One region of the Streptomyces sp. NPDC001816 genome, then DNA from elsewhere that is predicted to be linked to it. Evidence: riboswitches for the same ligand, from Rfam matches in the RefSeq annotation. Region 1 holds a riboswitch; the other holds the start of a gene.

What was found. A riboswitch is a leader RNA that binds a small molecule or an ion and turns the genes downstream of it on or off. The one in region 1 is predicted to bind guanidine.
Region 2: it holds a riboswitch for guanidine, as region 1 does, so the genes downstream of both, ACFYZZ_RS14780 (DMT family transporter) here and ACFYZZ_RS08855 (MBL fold metallo-hydrolase) in region 1, are expected to answer to the same signal.

Annotation. Positions count from the first base shown of each region.
Region 1 covers NZ_JBIATY010000002.1:667,307-676,965, forward strand. The annotation lists gene ACFYZZ_RS08825 (ankyrin repeat domain-containing protein) at 119-844, shown strand; gene ACFYZZ_RS08830 (TetR/AcrR family transcriptional regulator) at 882-1,460, opposite strand; gene ACFYZZ_RS08835 ((2Fe-2S)-binding protein) at 1,701-2,297, shown strand; gene ACFYZZ_RS08840 (FAD binding domain-containing protein) at 2,294-3,286, shown strand; gene ACFYZZ_RS08845 (xanthine dehydrogenase family protein molybdopterin-binding subunit) at 3,283-5,415, shown strand; gene ACFYZZ_RS08850 (XdhC family protein) at 5,408-6,550, shown strand; gene ACFYZZ_RS08855 (MBL fold metallo-hydrolase) at 6,583-7,461, opposite strand; guanidine-III (ykkC-III) riboswitch at 7,474-7,541, opposite strand; gene ACFYZZ_RS08860 (PP2C family protein-serine/threonine phosphatase) at 7,652-8,854, opposite strand.
Region 2 covers NZ_JBIATY010000003.1:809,103-818,761, forward strand. The annotation lists gene ACFYZZ_RS14760 (HNH endonuclease) at 1-603, opposite strand, end outside; gene bcp (thioredoxin-dependent thiol peroxidase) at 740-1,207, opposite strand; gene ACFYZZ_RS14770 (DUF3618 domain-containing protein) at 1,300-1,629, shown strand; gene ACFYZZ_RS14775 (GroES family chaperonin) at 1,746-2,048, shown strand; guanidine-III (ykkC-III) riboswitch at 2,096-2,166, shown strand; gene ACFYZZ_RS14780 (DMT family transporter) at 2,204-2,524, shown strand; gene ACFYZZ_RS14785 (transglycosylase domain-containing protein) at 2,570-5,167, opposite strand; gene ACFYZZ_RS14790 (ABC transporter permease) at 6,656-7,456, shown strand; gene ACFYZZ_RS14795 (ABC transporter permease) at 7,506-8,273, shown strand; gene ACFYZZ_RS14800 (ATP-binding cassette domain-containing protein) at 8,231-9,238, shown strand; partial or broken gene ACFYZZ_RS14805 (DUF1707 domain-containing protein) at 9,337-9,659, shown strand, end outside.

The DNA.
Region 1 (9,659 bases):
TCTCGTACGGCCGCGCCCCCGGTCGGCGCCTCGGTCGGCGCCTCGGTCGGCGCCTCGGTCGGCGTCCCGGTTGTCAGTGGCTCGTGCTACCCAGGGTGGTGAACCGGGAGGTGGCCCCATGCTGCTCGACATGACCGCACAGCCGGCTCTTGCCGCCGTCGAGGCGATCCACGCGGGCGACGTGCCCGCCCTGCAGGACCTGCTCGCCGCGCATCCGGGCCTGGTCACGGCCCGGCTGGGCGACACGAAGACCGCCCGCACGCTCTTGCACGTCGCCACGGACTGGCCCGGCCACCACCCGCGTGGCCCGCACACCGACACTGCCCTGGTAGAGGCGGGAGCCGACGTGAACGCACGTTTCATCGGCCCGCACCGCGAGACACCCCTGCACTGGGCGGCCGGCAACGACGACGTGCCCGTGCTGGACACCCTGCTCGATCTGGGCGCAGACATCGAAGCCGACGGCGGGGTGATCGGCGGCGGCACCCCGATCGCCGACGCGGTCGCCTTCGGCCAGTGGAACGCCGCCCGGCGCCTGCTGGACCGCGGTGCCCGCACCAGCCTGTGGCAGGCCGCCGCCCTCGGTGAAGCCGACCGCGTCACCGCCTGTTTCCCGCCCCAGGCCGAGCCGCCGAGCCGCGAGGAGATCACCAACGCGCTGTGGTGCGCCTGCCACGGTGGACAACAGCCGGTCGCCGCCTACCTGTTGGAGCGCGGCGGTGACGTCGACTGGATCGGTCACGACGGGCTGACCGCACTCGATGCCGCCGACAGATCCGGCCACCCCACCCTGGTCGCCTGGCTACGGGAGCAGGGAGCGATGTCGGCCGAGGGCCTCGCCTGACACCGCCTCGGCCGGACCGTCGCGTGCTGTGCGTCGCTCACCGGCCGGGCGCCCCCGTCCGCAGGCCGTCCAGGACGAGGTCGAGGAGCCAGGCGGCGCGTGCCTGCCAGTCTTCGTGCGGGTCGAGCTGCCACAGGCCCCCGATGGCGAGGAAGAAGTCCTCCGGGGTGACTCCGGGGCGGATCGTGCCCGCCTTCTCGTTGGCCCGGAGCAGGAGTTCCGCCGCGGAGGTCACCGGCGTGTGGGCCGGCTTCGCCGGGCTTCCCGGTGCGCTGGTGGCCTGGCGTATCGCGTCGGCCAGGCCGGCCTTGGTCATGGCGAACTCGGCGAGCCGGTCCATCCAGGCACGCAGGGCCTGCTCGGGCGCCCGCGTGTCGAGCAACTGAGCCGCGCTGTCGGCGACCTGCCGCATCTCGTGGCGGTAGATCTCCAGGACGAGTGCCTCACGGTTGGGGAAGTTGCGGTAGAACGTGCCCTGCCCGACGCCGGCTTTCCTGGCGATCACGCTGAGCGGGGCGTCCGCGCTGCGCGTCAGCTCGACGAGTGCCACTTCCAGGATGCGCTCGCGGTTGCGCTGTGCGTCGGACCGCAGCGGGGCGTCCTTCTTCTGTGGCACTCGTCCTCCTCAAGGGTTCTGGCCGAACCCCGCCCTTGCTAAGCGGACAGCTGTCCGTATAGGTTCCTCAGGTACCGGATAGCTGTCCGGTTGTGTCCACGGTAGCCGTGGACACCGCCCTGCGGCAGACGGCATGCCACCTTCTTCGGCCCAAGCATCCCGCACCTTCGATTCCCGCTCCGGCAGCGGCCTGCTCGACGCACTCTCCACAACCGTCCTGGAAAGCGAAAGAAGTTGTTCATGGCTTTATCGACGTCCAGTGTCATCACCCTGAAGATCAACGGCGAGAAGTACACACTGCCCGTCGACCACCGCACCACGCTGCTCGACGCACTGCGCGAGCGCCTCGATCTGACCGGCACCAAGAAGGGCTGCGACCAGGGCCAGTGTGGTGCCTGCACCGTCCTGCTGGACGGGCGCCGGACCGTCGCCTGCCTGCAACTGGCCGTGGCCGCCGAGGGCCGCGAGATCACCACCATCGAAGGCGTCGCCGACGGCGAGCAGTTGCACCCTGTGCAGCAGGCTTTCCTCGACCTCGACGGCTACCAGTGCGGCTACTGCACCCCCGGACAGATCTGTTCGGCGATCGGGATGATCCAGGAGCACGCGGCGGGCTGGCCGAGCGCGGTCACCGACGACGTACGGCCCGAAGCGGGACCACCACCCCTGAGCGCCGACGAGATCCGCGAGCGGATGAGCGGCAATCTGTGCCGCTGCGGCGCGTACGTCTCGATCGTCGAGGCGGTGGCCCGGGCGGCCGAGGCCGGAACGGACACCGGAACAGCCACGGTGGCGCGCACCAGTTCCGAAGCCGAGGCCAAGGAGGCTGTGGCATGAGGGAGTTCAGCTACCAGCGGGCCTCCGACGTCGCCGGCGCCGTCGCACTGCTCGGTACCGATCCGGCCACGCGCTTCCTCGGCGGCGGCACCAACCTGGTCGACCTCATGAAGGCCGGCGTCGAACGCCCCGCCCACCTCGTCGACATCCGCGAACTCCCGCTCGACGAGATCGAGTCGACGTCGCAGGGCGGCCTGCGCATCGGGGCCACCGTCACCAACGGCGACCTGGCCGCCCACCCCGAAGTCCGGCGCCGCTACCCGGCGCTGGCACAGGCGGTGCTGGCCGGCGCGTCCGGGCAGCTGCGCAACATGGCCACGGTCGGCGGCAACCTGCTCCAGCGCACCCGCTGCGGCTACTTCACCGATGTCACCAAGCCCTGCAACAAGCGTGCCCCCGGCAGCGGTTGCCCCGCCGTCGAGGGCGAACACCACAACCACGCGATCCTCGGCGCATCCGACCACTGTGTGGCCGTACACCCCTCGGACATGGCTGTCGCACTCACCGCCTTCGACGCCGTCGTCTCGTACGAAACCGCAGACGGGCCGGGCGAGTTGCCGCTCCGCGAGTTCTACCTGCCCGTCGGTGACACCCCGCACCGCGAGACCGCCCTGCCACCAGGCGCGCTGATCACCGGCGTCACCCTGCCGCCCGCGCCCACGGCCGCCAACTCCCGTTACCGCAAGGTGCGCGAGCGCGCCTCGTACGCGTTCGCCATCGGCTCGGTCGCCGCCGCCCTCGACATCCGTGACGGCGTCGTCCGGGACGCACGTCTGGCGCTCGGCGCGGTCGCCTCCCACCCGTGGCGAGCCGTCGCGGCCGAACGTGTCCTGACCGGCGCGCCGGCCGACGCCGAGACCTACGCCGCGGCGGCAGCAGCCGAGCTGACGGCCGCGCGGCCGCTGCCGCACAACGACTACAAGGTGACTCTGATGCACAACCTCGTGGTGGCCGTGCTGACCGAACTCGCCGAGGAGGCCGCCCGATGACCACCGTCACCACCGGGACACCCACGCCGACACCCTCCGTCGGCACCGCGCACACCCGCGTGGAGGGCAGGGACAAGGTCACCGGAGCGGCCCGCTACGCGGGCGAGGTCCCCTTCGCCGACCTCGCGCACGGCTGGCTGGTCCTGTCCACGGTCGCCCGCGGCCGCATCCGCGAGATCGACACCGCTCCCGTCCTCGAACTCCCGGGCGTCCTTGCCGTCCTGGACCACCGCAACGCCCCGCGTGTGGAGACCGACTACGTCGGCCTGATGGGATCGAAGCCCGACTTGACCTGCGCCGTCTTCCAGCACGACCGGGTGCCGCACCTGGGCTGGCCGGTGGCGCTGGTCGTCGCCGAGACGTCCGAGCAGGCCAGAGAGGCCGCCGAGGCGCTCGGGGTGCACTACGAACAGGAGCCCCACGACATCGACTTCACGGGTGAACACCCGGACGCCTACCCGCTGGACGGCCATATGCCCGCGGTGGCGGAGAAGGGAGACCTCGACGCCGAACTCGCCGCGTCGGCCGTCGTCCTCGACGCCGAGTACACCACCCCCGAAGAGCACCACAACCCGATGGAACCGCACGCGGCGACCGTCCGCTGGGACGGCGGCCGACTCGAAGTGGTCGACTCCAACCAGGGCGCCACCTGGGTCGTCGGCGAACTCGCGAGCCTCTTCTCGCTCGACCCGGCCTCGGTGCACGTACGCTCCGAACACGTCGGCGGCGGCTTCGGCAGCAAGGGCGTCCGCGCCCACCAAGTGGCCGCCGTGATGGCCGCGACCGTGCTGCAACGCCCGGTACGCGTGGTCCTGACCCGCCGACAGATGTTCTCGCTCGCCGGCTTCCGCAGCCCCACCGTCCAGCGCGTCAGGCTCGGCGCCGACGCCGACGGACGGCTGCGCGCACTGGAGCACCGCTCGGTCAGCCTCACCTCCACCGTGCACGAGTTCGTCGAACCGAGCGCCGGGGTGGCCCGGGTGATGTACGACGCCGACGCCCACCACACCGCCAACCGCGTCGTACGGCTCGACGTACCGACCCCGACGTGGATGCGCGCCCCGGGTGAGGCACCGGGGTCGTTCGCGCTGGAGGCGGCGCTCGACGAACTCGCCGAGCAGTGCGGGATCGACCCGATCGAGCTGCGCCTGCGCAACGAACCCGACAAGGGGCCGGTCTCCGGCCTGCCCTTCGCGGGCCGCAATCTGCCCGCCTGCTTCCGCGAGGGCGCCCGACGGTTCGGCTGGGCGGACCGGGACCCGCGTCCGGGCCTGCGCCGGGACGGTCGCTGGCTGCTCGGCACCGGCACGGCCGCGGCCTCCTTCCATGCGGGTGCCATGCCGTCCACGGCTGCCGTGACCGCGCACCCGGACGGCACCTTCACCGTCCGGATCGCCGCGGCCGACATCGGCACCGGGGCCCGTACCGCACTCACCCTGGTCGCCGCCGACGCGCTGCACGTGCCCCCGGAGCGGGTCCGCGTACGTATCGGTGACAGCGACTTCGGACCGGCGATGATCGCCGGCGGATCCATGGGCACCCGCTCGTGGGCGTGGGCGGTCACGGCCGCGGCCGACGAGCTGCGCGACAGGCTGGCCCTGGGCACCGGCATCCCGCCGGAGGGCATCACGGTGCGGTCGGACACCACCGCGGCCATCGGCGCCCTCGCCCCCGCCGAACGTCACTCCTTCGGGGCGCAGTTCGCCGAGGTGGCGGTGGACGTCACCACCGGTGAGGTGCGCGTGCGGCGCATGCTCGGCATCTTCGCGGCAGGCCGGATCGTCAACCCGCTCACGGCACGCGGCCAGTTCACCGGCGGCATGATCTGGGGCATCTCCATGGCCCTGCACGAGGAGGCGATCCGGGACCGCGCCTCGGGCGGCCACGTCGGAGCCGACCTCGCGGGCTACCACGTGGCCACGCACGCCGACGTACCGGACATCGAGGCCGACTGGATCGACGACTCGGACCCGAGGGATCCGGTCGGGATCAAGGGCATCGGAGAGATCGGCGTCGTGGGCGCCGCGGCGGCCATCGCCAACGCGGTCTGGCACGCGACCGGCGTACGCCACCGCAGCCTGCCCATCCGACCGGACCGCGTCATCCAGGCCGGGGTGCCAAGTGCTTGACATCGCCGAGCAGTTGCTCCACTGGATCGAGGAGGACCGGGACTTCGCCGTCGCCACCGTGCTGGCGGTGGGCGGCAGCGCACCGCGCGGTCCCGGCGCCGCCCTCGCCGTCGACAGCGAGGGCACCGTCATCGGCTCGGTCTCCGGCGGGTGTGTGGAGGGCGCGGTCTACGACCTGTGCCGGCAGGCGCTCGGGACGGGCGAGAGCGTCACGGAACGGTTCGGGTACAGCGACGAGGACGCCTTCACCGTGGGACTGACCTGCGGCGGGACGATCGACGTGCTGATCACGCCGGTGAGCGGGCACGCACCCGCCCGGACGGTCCTTGCGTCGGCTCTGTCTGCCGCTGTCCGGGGCGAACCGGCGGCCCTCGCCCGGGTCGCCCGTGGTCCGGCCGAACTCCTGGGCCGGGCCCTGCTGGTACGGCCCGACGGCACGTACGAGGGCGCTCTCGGCGGCCACGCCCAGCTGGACCTGACGGCGGCGGCCGAGGCCCGGGCCCTACTGGAGGCCGGGCGCACCGGCACGGTGGGCGTCGCCGCGGACGGCTCGCACTGTCCCGGCGGCCTCACCCTGCTGGTCGAGTCGAACATGCCGCCCCCGCGGATGATCGTCTTCGGCGCGGTGGACTTCGCCTCGGCGCTGGCGCGGGCCGGCAAGTTCCTCGGCTACCACGTGACCGTCTGCGACGCCCGCCCCGTCTTCGCCACGCGGGCCCGTTTCCCCGACGCCGACGAGGTCGTCGTCGACTGGCCGCACCGCTATCTGCGGCGCACCGCGACCGACGCCCGTACGGTCCTGTGCGTCCTCACCCACGACGCGAAGTTCGACGTACCCCTGTTGAAGGCGGCCCTCGCGATGCCGGTGGCGTTCGTCGGTGCGATGGGCTCGCGCCGCACTCACGAGGAACGCGATCGGCGGCTACGGGAAGAGGGCGTGAGCGAGCGGGAGCTGGCTCGGCTGCGCTCCCCGATCGGCCTCGACCTCGGCGCCCGTACACCGGAGGAGACCGCCCTGTCGATCGTGGCGGAGATCGTCGCCGCCGGACGCGGCGGGACGGGCGTTCCTCTGACCGGCACGAAGACGCCGATCCACCACGACCAGAGGGGACGTGACGAGGCTACGGCCGCCTGACCGCTTGAGGGTCACTGCCGTCCATACCGGGCTCAGGCCCGGGGGCACAGGACGAAGTCCGCGTGGGCGCGCCAGGTGAGGTCGGCGCCGAGTTCGGTGAGCGCGTCACGGATCCTGCGGAGGTGAGCGGGGGTCAGCTGGAGCGGGGGCTCGTCGGGCTGGTAGGTGGTGCGGACCGGGTAGTCCACGCCGGGCTCGGTGGTCATCTCGATGTGACAGCCGAGCACATGGGTCACGGGCCGGCGGTCGGCGAACTCGATCAGACGGTCGATGCTGCGGGCGAAGGCGGGGACGTCCTCGATGTAGAGCCGCCCGGGATACACGCTGTCGCCGGTGAGCAGCAGGCCGGTGGCCGGGTCGTAGTACGTGACGGCCGCCTCGTGATGGCCCGGGGTGGCCAGGCACTCCAGCACCCGGCCGCCCAGGTCGACGCGAGCCACGGCGTCCGGGTCCGCGTCGAACCCGAAGTACCGCCAGGCGCCGGCGCGGTCGGCCCCCACCACCGTCGTGTCGGGGCGATCGGTGAACTGGTCGTCGCCGGCGACGTGGTCGCCGTGCCCGTGGGTGTGCAGCACCAGCAGCTGGTAACCGTCGCGGGGGTGCCGGGCGAGCCAGTCCGCGAGGAGCCCGTCGACCACCCGGCGCAGGGGGAAGAACTCGGCGGACCCGGTGGCGCCGGTGTCGATCAGCACCGCCCGTTCGTTGCCGCACAGCAGGAACAGGAACGGCGCCTCGTAGTGCACCGCCATGTTCTGCCGCAGGATGAACGTGTGCTCGTCATAGGCGTGGACCTGGACGTCCGGGTCGGTGTTGTGCTTGGCCGACGGAGAACCGTGGATCCACCGCACGTCCAGCGGACGGGCCTGGGGAGGGGCGCTGCTGAAGTCGATCAGGTGCGTGCCGGTGTCCACGATGCCTCCGCGCGTGCGTCGTCTTGGCGGGCCGGGTACGGCGCACATCTCGTCCGGGGCAGGCACGTCAGAGCCTCCGACGGGACGCTACCACGGCGTCCGACGGGGCCCGTGGCCGTCGCCGCACGTCCTGCCGTGCACTCGCAGGGGCCTTGGTCGGCGGCCGCCGTAAGGACCTTGGACGGCGGCATCACGGCGCCCCGCTACTTCCGCCCGCCCCGTCCGACGGAGGAGCCGGCTCGGCCGGCTGGTCGGCGAGCAGGCAGGCGGTGAGCGCCGCGATGTCGTCCTGGAGGCCGTTGTGGCTGTAGGCCATCAGGTCGCCGTGGAGCTGTTCCAGCAGTTCCCGCGGCGGAAGGGGTCCCCAGGAGCGCAGCCGCTCGAGGAGGGGGTAGAAGACACCGTGGGGGTCGCGGGTCTCCGTGATGCCGTCCGTGTACAGCAGGAGCTGGTCGCCGGGCCGGAAGTCGTAGACGTCGACGCTGTACGGCTCTCCGACCAGCACGCCGAGGTTCAACGGCGGAGCCGACCGCCCCCGGTCCAGTTCGCTCACCTCGTCGGAGCGGATGAGGAGCGGGGGCGGATGACCGCAGTTGACGATCCGGACGAGATGACCTTCGGTCGGGATCTCGGCGAAGACGGCGGTGACGAACCGCTCGCCCACCTCGCCTCCGCCGAGCAGCATCGCCCTGCGGCCCATGCTGACCTCCACGCGGTCGGCCAGGGAGGGCAGATCGGGTTCGTCGTGCGCCGCCTCGCGGAACGCGCCCAGCAGGGTGGCGGCGGTCTCGACCGCGAGCAGACCCTTGCCGCGGACGTCGCCGATGAGCAGCCGGACCCCGTACGAGGTGGGGACGGCCTCGTAGAGGTCGCCGCCGATGCGCGCCTCCGCGGCGGCGGAGAGGTAGAGGCTCTCCAGGAGAAGGTTGCCGATCCGGTGCGGCACCGGCCGCAGCAGGACGCGCTGCGCGATCTCGGCCACGAAGCGCACGTCGGCGAGCGTGCGTTCACGGCGGGTCCGATGGGCGGCCAGGACCGTGCCGATTGCGCCCACCAGGATGGTGCAGACGTAGGAGGCCACGTAGTGGCGCTCCCACAGGTAGCCGACGGACCGGCCCGCACAGCAAGGGGTACCGGCCAGGACTCCTTCGAAGAGGACTGCGAAGACCGTGACGGCGGCGACCCCGAGCGGCCCCTGGGTGAAGGCGGCCAGCAGCGGCACGGTGATCAGCGCGAAGCTCACCGGCCAGTCCACCGGCGTGAAGGGTTCGACCAGCAGAAGGGCCGCGACGAACAGCGCCGGAAGCCAGCGCATCCACGCCGGAGGCGCGGGCAGCTGGGTCCGTACGGCCATGCCGGCCTCCGGCTCCCGACGGGTACGCTCGAGCCTCACCCGGTGCTCCCGCGCGCGCCCGCCGTGGGAGCCGCCGACTCGGCCCGGGAAGCGTGCCGTGCCGGTGGACGACTTGCCTGATGGTTCGGCTTACGCGGCCTTCGCACACCGGACTCCTGATCGCACGACCCCTGCAAGAGGTCCAGCCTCCTGTGCGGGGTCCCGGCACACCGGTGATTGCTCCACTTGGCGGCATGTTCGCGAGGCCAGGGTCATGGGTGGAGGACGCGCAGCCATGCCCGCATCGCGACGGTGATCGGGATCGTCTGGGTCTATTGGGCGCTCGGCGGTACGGCCGGTGTCGCGCGTCCCGCGGACCAGGGGGCCGGCGGACGGCTGCTCACGGGGGTGTGGGGGATGTGGGCGCTCGTCGCCTCAGCTGCCACGTGGACGCTCAGCTGCCGGCGGCCTGCCCGTCTGCCCCGCCGGGTCCCCTTGGCACTCGGCTGGCTGGGGACCGGCTCGCTGTTCGCGTGGAGCGGCTGGAGGCTGCCGATCACGCTGTACGTCGCGATCGCGCACCCCGCCGATGTGTCGCTGCCGGAGCACCTCGCGTTCGCGGTCGTTCTGCACGCCGCCGCCGTCGCTGCAGGCGCGGCCATGCTGCCGGTACTCGTCCGCTCCCGCAGGCTTCCACCGCACGCGACGCCGCCAAGGCCTCGGCGTGACGAACGGACTTCCGCCCGCGCCGGGGCCAAGTGCCCTCCGGCGCGGGCGGATTGCGGCGACGGCAGCAGGAACGCCGCACCATCCGAGCCGACTTCGACGCCAGGGGCTTGGACCCATTCGACCCATCGCCCACCAG
Region 2 (9,659 bases), on a different contig from region 1:
CCCCCGGTAAGTGTCGGTCGTGGCATGGCAGTTAGGGCACAGCAGCCGCAGATTCTCCGGGCGGTTGTCCCACCAGTCACCGCTGATGTGGTCGACTTCGAGGCGGAGCGGTTTACTGTTCCACTCCGGCCCTGTGCCACACGCCGCGCAGACTTCACGGACTCCGGTACGCAGAAGCTCTCGGAGCAGCCGCTCGCCAGGGACCCTTCCGTCTTCGGGGCCGCGCAGGGTGAGCGGGCCGCCGAGCGATCCCTTCGGGCGCCCCTTGCGTACAGGTGTGAAGTGCGAGGTGTCGATTCCGAGCGCAGCGATGCGGCGACTGATGTGCGTCTGGTTGCCCCCGACCTGGCTGATTCCGAGATGGCGCACGACGTCCTTGATGCTGCTCGACACTGCCACAGCCGCGCGTAGACGCTCTTCCGTGTGCCGAACCTGGTTCGTGGCGAAGTGCGAGATGTCTATGCCGGCCTCGGCCATCTTCTCGCGCAGGTAGCGCCTGCTCCCGGGAGTCGGTCTGCCGCCGCACAATCGAACGGCGTCGTCGATGTGCCCCGTCTCGCGGGCGGCTTCCTCCAGCAGTTCGCGGGTGTACCTGACGGTCATGCCCCCTCCGTCCTGGCTGCACGTTCGCAGCTCGTACGGAGTAACGAACCGGTTATCGGACAGTCACGCACGGAAATGGAAAGCGGCTCGCACTGGAGTACCCCAGTGCGAGCCGTCCGTCGGCAAGATCGGACCCTCAGATCCCCAGGTCCTTGATGATCTTGGCCACGTGGCCGGTGGCCTTGACGTTGTAGAGGGCTCGTTCGACCTTGCCGTCCTCGTCGACGATCACTGTGGAGCGGATGACTCCGACGACAGTCTTGCCGTAGAGCTTCTTCTCGCCGAAGGCGCCGTACGCCTCCAGGACCTTCTTGTCGGGGTCGGCCACCAGCGTGACCTTCAGGGACTCCTTGTCGCGGAACTTGGCCAGCTTCTCGGGCTTGTCGGGGGAGACGCCGATGACGTCGTAGCCGGCGGAGGCCAGGACCTGGAGGTTGTCGGTGAAGTCGCAGGCCTGCTTGGTGCAGCCGGGAGTCAGGGCCGCGGGGTAGAAGTAGACGATGACCTTGCGGCCCTTGTGGTCCGACAGGGACACCTCGTTGCCGTCGGCGTCGGGCAGGGTGAAGGCGGGGGCCACGTCCCCGGGCTGGAGTCGCTCGCTCATCGGTCCAGCGTAACGGGGGGCGTTGCGGCGCGGTGGAGGGTGGAGCTGACAGACTGTCCGGGACAGCATCAGGAGACTTCGGAGGCCGTACGGTGGCGGACACGTCGGACACCAGAACCCCGGCGCAGATCGAGGCGGACATCAGGCGCCGTCGCGAAGCGCTGGCCGAGACGCTCGACGAGATCGGGGTGCGGGTGCATCCGCAGACGATCGTCGCGGACGCCAAGGCCAAGGTCGTCGCCAATATCGATCACACGGTCGGGCGGGCCTACGTCCAGGTCAACCGGGTGGTCAGTGAGGTGCGGGCGCAGTTCGTGGACGAGGAGGGTGCGCCGCGGCTGGAGCGGGTCGTGCCGGTCGCACTGGTTGTGGTGGGGGTCGTGGGGCTGCTCGCGGTGGGGTCGCGGCGGCGTAAGCGCTGACCAGGGCGGAGACGAGTGGTGGCCCGAGGTCGTACGAGTCCGTCCCAGGCAGGTAGGTTCGAGGCGTGAGCGCCAACAGAAACAGCAACCCTCAGCACGACAAGCTGCCCATCCGGATGCTGCACGACCGGGTTCTCGTGCGGCAGGACGCCGGTGAGGGCGAGCGGAGGTCGGGCGGCGGCATCCTGATTCCCGCGACCGCGGCGGTCGGGCGGCGGCTGGCCTGGGCCGAGGTCGTCGCGGTGGGGCAGAACGTACGGACCGTGGAGCCGGGTGACCGGGTTCTGTTCGATCCGGAGGACCGGGCCGAGGTCGAGGTGCGGGGCGTGGCGTACGTGCTCATGCGGGAGCGTGATCTGCACGCGGTGGCCGCCGACCGGTTCGAGGGCGGCGAGGACTCCACCGGTCTTTATCTTTGATCAGAAGCTGAGGAGGGGCTGGTGACGGTTGTCACCAGCCCCTTTGTCGTTCCCTTGCTATGTTCGAAGGAGCCCGACGAGACGCGCCGTACCGGGATGCAGGCAAAGACGACGCACCGCAGAGAGTCGTCCGTTCGTCTCGGAGGTGTGTTGTCGTGGCCTGGGTGCTGCTTGTCGTGGCCGGTCTGCTCGAGGTCGGCTGGTCGATCGGGATGAAGTACACCGACGGGTTCACGCGGGTCGTGCCCAGTGTGCTCACCGGTGCCGGGATCGTCGCCAGCATGGTGCTGCTGTCGTACGCCGCCAGGTCGCTGCCGATCGGTACCGCCTATGGCGTGTGGGTGGGGATCGGGGCGGCCGGGGCGGCGGTGCTCGGCATGGTGGTGCTGGGTGAGCCGGTCACCGCCGCCCGGATCTTCTTCGTCTGTCTGCTGCTGGTCGCCGTGGTGGGGCTGAAGGCGACCAGCGGTCAGTGACCCTTTCCTTCCTAGGGCCCTTCCCTTCCTAGGGCGCTTCCCTTCCTAGGGTTGGCCTCCGGCGTCGCCGCCGGTGGTGCCTGTGGTGCCGCCTGGGGCACCCCCGCCGGTGGTCGTGCCTCCGGCGGGGGTGCCTCCGCCGGTGGTCGTGTCGCCGGCCGTGGTGCCGCCGGCCGTGTCGCCCCCGGTGGTGCCGCCGGTGGTGGTGGTCGTACCGCCGTCCGTCGTGCCCCCGGTGGTGGTGCCGTCGGTGGTGGCGCCGCCGCCGGTGGTGGTGCCGTCGGTCGGGGTGCCCGTCGGGCCGCCGTTGTCCTGGCCGCCGGTGGTGGTGGCGCCGCCGGTGTCCTGGCCGCCGTCGGTGGTGGCGCCGTCGGTCGGGGCGTCGGTCGGGGCCTGCGTGCCGGGTGCCTGGACCTCGGCGCCCTGCTGCAGCTGGAGGTCGAAGTCGGTGACCGGCTTGCCCTTGAGGGCGTCCTTGGTGAACTGGGCCCAGATCTGGGTGGGCGCGCCGCCGCCGTTGATGCGCGGCAGGCCCATCGCGCCGTACAGCGGCTTGTGGGCCGCGGTGACCGGGTCCTGGCCCATGACGGAGACGACGGTGGCGAGGTCGGGGGTGTAGCCCGCGAACCAGGCGGCGGTGTCCTCCTCGGCGGTGCCGGTCTTGCCGGCGGCGGGGCGGCCGGCGGCCTGGGCGGCGGTGGCGGTGCCGGACTGGACCACGCTCTGCAGGACGGAGGTGGTGGTGTCGGCGGCCTCGCGGCTGACGGCCTGCTTGACGGGCTCGTCGGGGAGCTTGATCTCCTCGCTGCCGGCCTTGGTGATCTTCTCGATCATCGTGTACGTGCCGTGCTTGCCGTGGTTGGCGAGGGTCGCGTACGACTCCGCCATGTCCAGGACGCTGGCGGTGGCGGTGCCGAGGGCGATGGACGGGTAGGGCTGGAGGTCCTTGGTGTCGGCGGGGACACCGAGGGCCACGGCGGTCTGCTTGACCTTGGACGGGCCGACGTCGACGGCCATCTGCGCGTACACGGAGTTCACCGACAGGTCGGTGGCCTTGCGGACGGTGATGTTGCCGTAGGACTTGGAGTCCTCGTTCTCGGGGGCGTAGGGGCCGCCGCTCCAGCCCTGGACGGACCGCTTGTTGGTGCCGTCGTAGTAGGTGTTCGGGGTGATGGTCTGGCCGGCCTGGGTGGTCGAGCCGTTCTGGACCGCCGAGGTGAACACGAACGGCTTGAAGGTGGAACCGACCTGGAAGTCACCGCGGGTGGCGCCGTTGGTGTACTGCTTCACGTAGTCGACGCCGCCGTACATGGCGACGACCTTGCCGGTCTTGGGGTCGACGGAGGCGCCGCCGGCGCGGACGGCGTTGTCGACCTTGTTGTTCTTCTTGTCCAGCTTGGACATCAGCTGGTCGTCGACGGCCTTGACGAAGGCGTCCTGCTTGTCCTTCTGGATGGTGGTGGTGATGCGGTAGCCGCCGAGGGCCAGCTTGTCGGGGTCGATGATGTTGTTGGTGGTCAGGTAGTGCTTGACCGCCTCGACGAGGTAGCCGCGCTGGCCGGAGAGACCGGTGGAGATGGTCTGCTCCTTCGGCATGGGGAACTTCATGCCGGCGCGCTTGGTCTCGCTGAGCCAGCCCTTCGTGACCATGCCGTCCAGGACGTAGTTCCAGCGGGCGAGGGCGGCGGCCTTGTTCTCGGGGTGGGCTACGACGTCGTACTCGCTCGGTGCGTTGACGAGGGCGGCGAGGTAGGCGGCGCGGGCCGGGTCGAGGTCGGCGGCGTCCACGCCGTAGTAGGCCTGGGCGGCGGCCTGGATGCCGTAGGCGTTGCGGCCGAAGTAGCTGGTGTTGAGGTAGCCCTCGAGGATGTCGGCCTTGGACTTGTTGCGGTCCAGCTTGATCGAGATGAAGAACTCCTTGGCCTTACGGGTGACCGTCTGTTCCTGGGCCAGGTAGTAGTTCTTCACGTACTGCTGGGTGATCGTCGAGCCGGACTGCTTGCCCTTGCCGGTGGCGGTGTTCCAGCCGGCGCGGAGCATGGCCTTGGGGTCGATGGCGGACTCGGTGTAGAAGTCGCGGTCCTCGGCGGCCAGGACGGCGTGCTGGGCGGCCTTGGAGACCTGGGAGAGGTCGACGTTCTCGCGGTTGATCTGGCCGTCGCGGGCGAGCTGGGAGCCGTCGGCGTAGAGGTAGACGTTGCTCTGCTTGGTGGCGAGGGCGTTGGCGGGCGGGATCTTCACGAGCGAGTAGCCGAGGAAGAACAGGCCGATGACCAGCAGGACGCCGATCACGAAGGTGCTGAGCACCATCCGCCAGGTGGGGATGATCCGCCGCCATCCGGTCCGCTTGGGCCGCTTGGGCTTCTTGCCCTTGCCGCCGCCGGGGCCGTCGGGGCCACCAGGGCCGTCGGGACCGCCGGGGCCGCCGCTGTCCGGGAGGGGGGTGGGGGGGCCGTCGGGGGTCTGGGTGGTGGAGGTCGTGGAGGTGGCGCGGGCGGCGCGGGCGGCGCGGGCGGCAGCGGGGCCACCCGCAGCCGCAGCGTCGGCCGCAGCTGCAGCACCGGCACCGGCCGCAGCACCGGCACCGGCCGCGGAGGCGGCCGGGGACTTCGGGGCGGCGGAGGCAGCGGCCCCGGCGGCCATGGCGGCGGCGCTCGCCGCAGCACCGCCGGCCGCGGCGGCCTGAGCAGCGGCGCTCCCCTTGCCGGGCCGGTTCGGCTGGCCCGGCCGGTTCGGCTGGCCCGGCTGGGCCGACGGGCTCGACGGGCTCGACGGACTCGACTGGTTCGGCCGGTTCGGCTGAGCCGACGCGGCCTGGCCAGGAGCCTTGATCCGGCGGAGGACCTGCGTGCTCTCGGCGGGTGCCGGAGCCTCGCCGGAGGCCTGGGAGGCGGCGGCTCCCTGGTTCCCCTCCTGGGAAGCCCGGGGTGCCTTGATACGCCGGAGGACCTGGGTGCTCTCCGCCGCGTTGGGCTGCCCGGACTCGTGCGACCTGTCGTCCGCCTGGGCCCGCCCGGACTGCTGGGGCACTCCGGCCCGCTGGGACGTCGTGGCCGAGTCGGCCTGCTTCTGGGACTCGTCGGACTTCGCCGAGCCCTGCGACTGCCCGGGGAGCCGGGACCCCACCGATGACTGGGAGCCCTGGGCCTTCTCGAACGGACGGAACTCGGCAGATCCCTGGGGCTTGTCGGACCCCTGGGCGTTCCCCGCTGCCCGGGGCTTCTCAGCACCCTGAGCCTTGCCGGACGCCTGAGGCCTGTCGGACGACGCCTGCGCCTTGTCGAACGCACGGAACCCGCCAGACCCCTGGGACTTCTCGGGCCCCTCGGCGTTCCCGGACGCCTGCGACCTGCCGGACGCCGGAGGCTGCTCGGGCTGACGGGACTCGGTAGAACCCTGCGACTCCACGGACGACTCGGACTTCTGGGACTTCTGGGACTCCTCGGCTCCCGTACCCACCTGGATGCCCCGGCCTTCCGTCCTCCCCGCACGGCTCGCCTGAGCCGCCCGACGAGCCCGCGCGGCCTGGTCGGCACCGGCACCGGCGGCCGGAAGCGGCTGCCCCCCGGACGTCCGGTCCGCCGCACCCGCCTGGCCCCGGGCACCCGGAGCCGCCGAACCGTCCCGGCCCTCGGCACCCGAAGCCGCCGAACCGTCCTGGCCCTGGGCACCCCGAGCCGACCCGGCGGCCGAGGCCGAACCCGGACGGTCCTGCTGCGAGCTGCCCTGCTCTCGGCCCCCGTCCTGGCCCTTCCGGTCCCCGGACCCGTCCTTCTCGGCGGCGGTTTCGCCGGCGGGCGTCTTCGGAGTCCGCTCCTCGCGGCTCCGGGCGGTGGACCCCGGCTCTCCGGGCCCTTCAGCCTGCAGCGGTTCTTCTGGGGCCCCGCCCTGGGTGTGCTGCTGCGGCTGCGGCTCGTCGCTCATCTCGTGCACGGACTCCTGTTTCGCGTCGTACGTTTCCCGTACGCCTCGTACGCCTTACTAGCGCCCCCGGTTTGAAGACTGTCGCACCTGGCGTTCCGTTCCCGGATTCCGGCACGCTTCCGGGGCGGAAAATGCGTGGCCGGTCGCCGGTCCTCCGGACTAGGCTCCTGCGCTTCGGTGTCGAGCGGTCCAGGGAGGTCGACTGGCGTGGGCGCGGGACGGTTGTACGCGGCCGTCGCGGCGGGTGGATTCAGACGGTACGCGACGTATCGGGCGGCCACTGCGGCAGGGGTGTTCACCAACACGGTCTTCGGGCTGATTCTCGTCTACACCTACCTGGCGCTGTGGGACCAGAAACCGCACCTCGGAGGCTATGACCAGGCACAGGCGGTCACCTTCGTGTGGCTGGGGCAGGCACTGTACGCGACTTTGTCGATTCAGGGGGGCGGCTTCGAGACCGAGTTCATGGAACGCATCCGTACGGGTGAGGTCGCGATCGATCTGTACCGGCCGGCGGATCTCCAAGTGTGGTGGCTCGCGAACGATTTGGGACGGGCGCTGTTCCAGCTGCTCGGGCGTGGAGTGATCCCGTTCGCCTTCGGGGCGCTGGTGTTCCCGACGGCGCTCCCGGACGATCCGGGCAGGTGGCTGGCCTTCCTGATTTCTGTCGCGCTCGCGATGATCGTCAGCTTCGGGATCCGCTACCTGGTGGCGCTGAGCGGGTTCTGGCTGCTGGACGGCACGGGGGCGCTGCAGACGCTGATGATCACGGGCATCTTCTGTTCGGGGATGGTCCTGCCGCTGAACGCCTTCCCGGGGACGCTCGGTGAGGTCGTACGGGTGCTGCCGTGGGCGGCGCAGCTCCAGGTGCCCGCGGACGTGCTGATGGGCGAGGCCGACCCGCTGCCCGCCTTCGTCTTCCAGGCGGCGTGGGCGGTGGTGCTGCTGGCGGCCGGACGGCTGGCGCAGACGGCGGCGGCGCGACGGGTGGTGGTGCAGGGTGGCTGAGTACAACGCCCTGGCCGAGGGGCTGCGCGCCTACCGGTTGATCTCCGGGATGTGGATCCGCTCCACGCTGACCTACCGGGTGTCCTTCGCGATCAGCGTGGTCGGTGGCCTGCTGGTGACCGGCCTCGACTTCGTGTCGATCCTGCTGATGTTCTCGCGGGTCGACGTCCTCGGCGGCTACTCGCTGCCCGAGGTCGCGTTCCTGTACGGGCTGTCGGCGACCTCGTTCGGGTTCGCGGACCTGGTGATCGGCTCGGCGGACCGGCTCGGCAAGCGGGTGCGCGACGGCACGCTCGACACCCTGCTGGTGCGGCCCGCGCCGGTGCTGGCGCAGGTCGCTGCCGACCGGTTCGCGTTGCGCCGGATCAGCCGGATCATGCAGGGGTCGCTGGTGCTGGGCTACGCGCTGGTCGCGTCGGACATCGGCTGGACGCCGGTCAAGGTGCTGATGGTGCCGGGGATGCTGGTCTGCGGTGGGGTGATCTTCTCGGCGGTGTTCGTGGCGGGGGCGGCTTTCCAGTTCGTGGCACAGGACGCGTCCGAGGTGCAGAACGCGTTCACGTACGGCGGCCAGACGCTGTTGCAGTACCCGCCAACCGTGTTCGGCAAGGAGTTGGTGCGCGGGGTGACGTTCATGCTCCCGCTGGCCTTCGTCAACTGGGTGCCGGCGGCCTATGTGCTGGGGCAGCCGTATCCGCTGGACGGCGTGCCGCAGTGGGCGGCGTTCGCGCCGCCGCTGGTGGCGGTGGTGTGCTGCGCGGCGGCGGGGCTGGCGTGGCGGGTGGGCCTTCGGTCGTATCGGAGTACAGGGAGTTAGCGGTGGACGCCTTCATCGAGGTGGACGGGGTCGAGAAGGTCTTCGAGGTGCGCAGGAGGACCGGGTTCCTGAAGCGGGAGCGGCGGCAGGTGCGGGCGGTGGACTCGATCTCCTTCAGCGTGGCGCGCGGTGAGATGGTCGGCTACATCGGTCCGAACGGGGCCGGGAAGTCGACGACGATCAAGATGCTGACCGGCATCCTGACGCCGAGCGCGGGCCGGCTGCGGGTGGCGGGGATCGATCCCTCGCGGGAGCGGACGCGTTTGGCGCACCGGATCGGGGTGGTGTTCGGGCAGCGGACGACGCTGTGGTGGGACCTGCCGCTGATCGACTCCTACCGGCTGGCGCACCGCATGTACCGCATCCCGGACGCCCGTTACCGGCAGAACCTGGACCGCTGCGTGGAACTGCTGGAGCTGGAGGCCCTGTTGGACGTGCCGGTGCGGCAGCTGTCGCTGGGCCAGCGGATGCGCGGGGACATCGCGGCGGCCCTGCTGCACGATCCGGAGGTGCTGTACCTGGACGAGCCGACGATCGGCCTGGATGTGGTGTCGAAGGCGAAGGTGCGGGGATTCCTGCGGGAGTTGAACGCCGAGCGCGGGACGACGGTGCTGCTGACGACGCACGATCTGCAGGACATCGAGCAGGTGTGCTCGCGGGTGATGGTGATCGACCATGGGCGGCTGATGTACGACGGTCCGCTCGCGGGGCTGCACGAGGCCGGGGAGGGCGAGCGGACGCTGGTGGTGGACCTGGAGCGGGAGCTGCCGCCGATCGAGGTGCCGTCGTGCCGGGTGGTGCGGGTGGAGGGGCCGCGGCAGTGGCTGGCGTTCCCGGCGGGGCAGTCGGCGGCGCCGCTGGTGGCGGCCGTCGCGGCCGAGTATCCGCTGGTGGACCTGTCGGTGCGGGAGCCGGACATCGAGGCCGTCATCGCGAAGATGTACGCCGAGAAGGCGGTCTCGTAGGTGTCTCCGCAGGTGTCTCCGCAGGTGTCTCCGCAGGTGTCTTCTCGTGGGCATCTCTTGGGCATCTCTTCGCGGGCATCTTCTCGTAGGCTTCTGCCATGACCGACGACGCAGTGCCGGAACTCCGTGCCTCCGACGCCGACCGTGAGCGGGTCGCCGAGGTCCTGCGGGACGCCGTCGCCGAGGGGCGGCTGGACATGGCGGAGTTCGAGGAGCGGCTGGAGGCGACGTACAAGGCGCGTACGTACGCCGAGCTGACGCCGATCACCCGTGACCTGCCGACCAGCGGGGCCGTGGCGCACGCTCCGGTCTCCTTCACCAAGGAACCGGTGCAGAAGGACGGGAGTTGGGCGGGCCGGGTCGTCGGGGGTGAGGGGTCGTCCACGGGGGCGGTCGCCATCATGTCCGGCTTCCAGCGCAA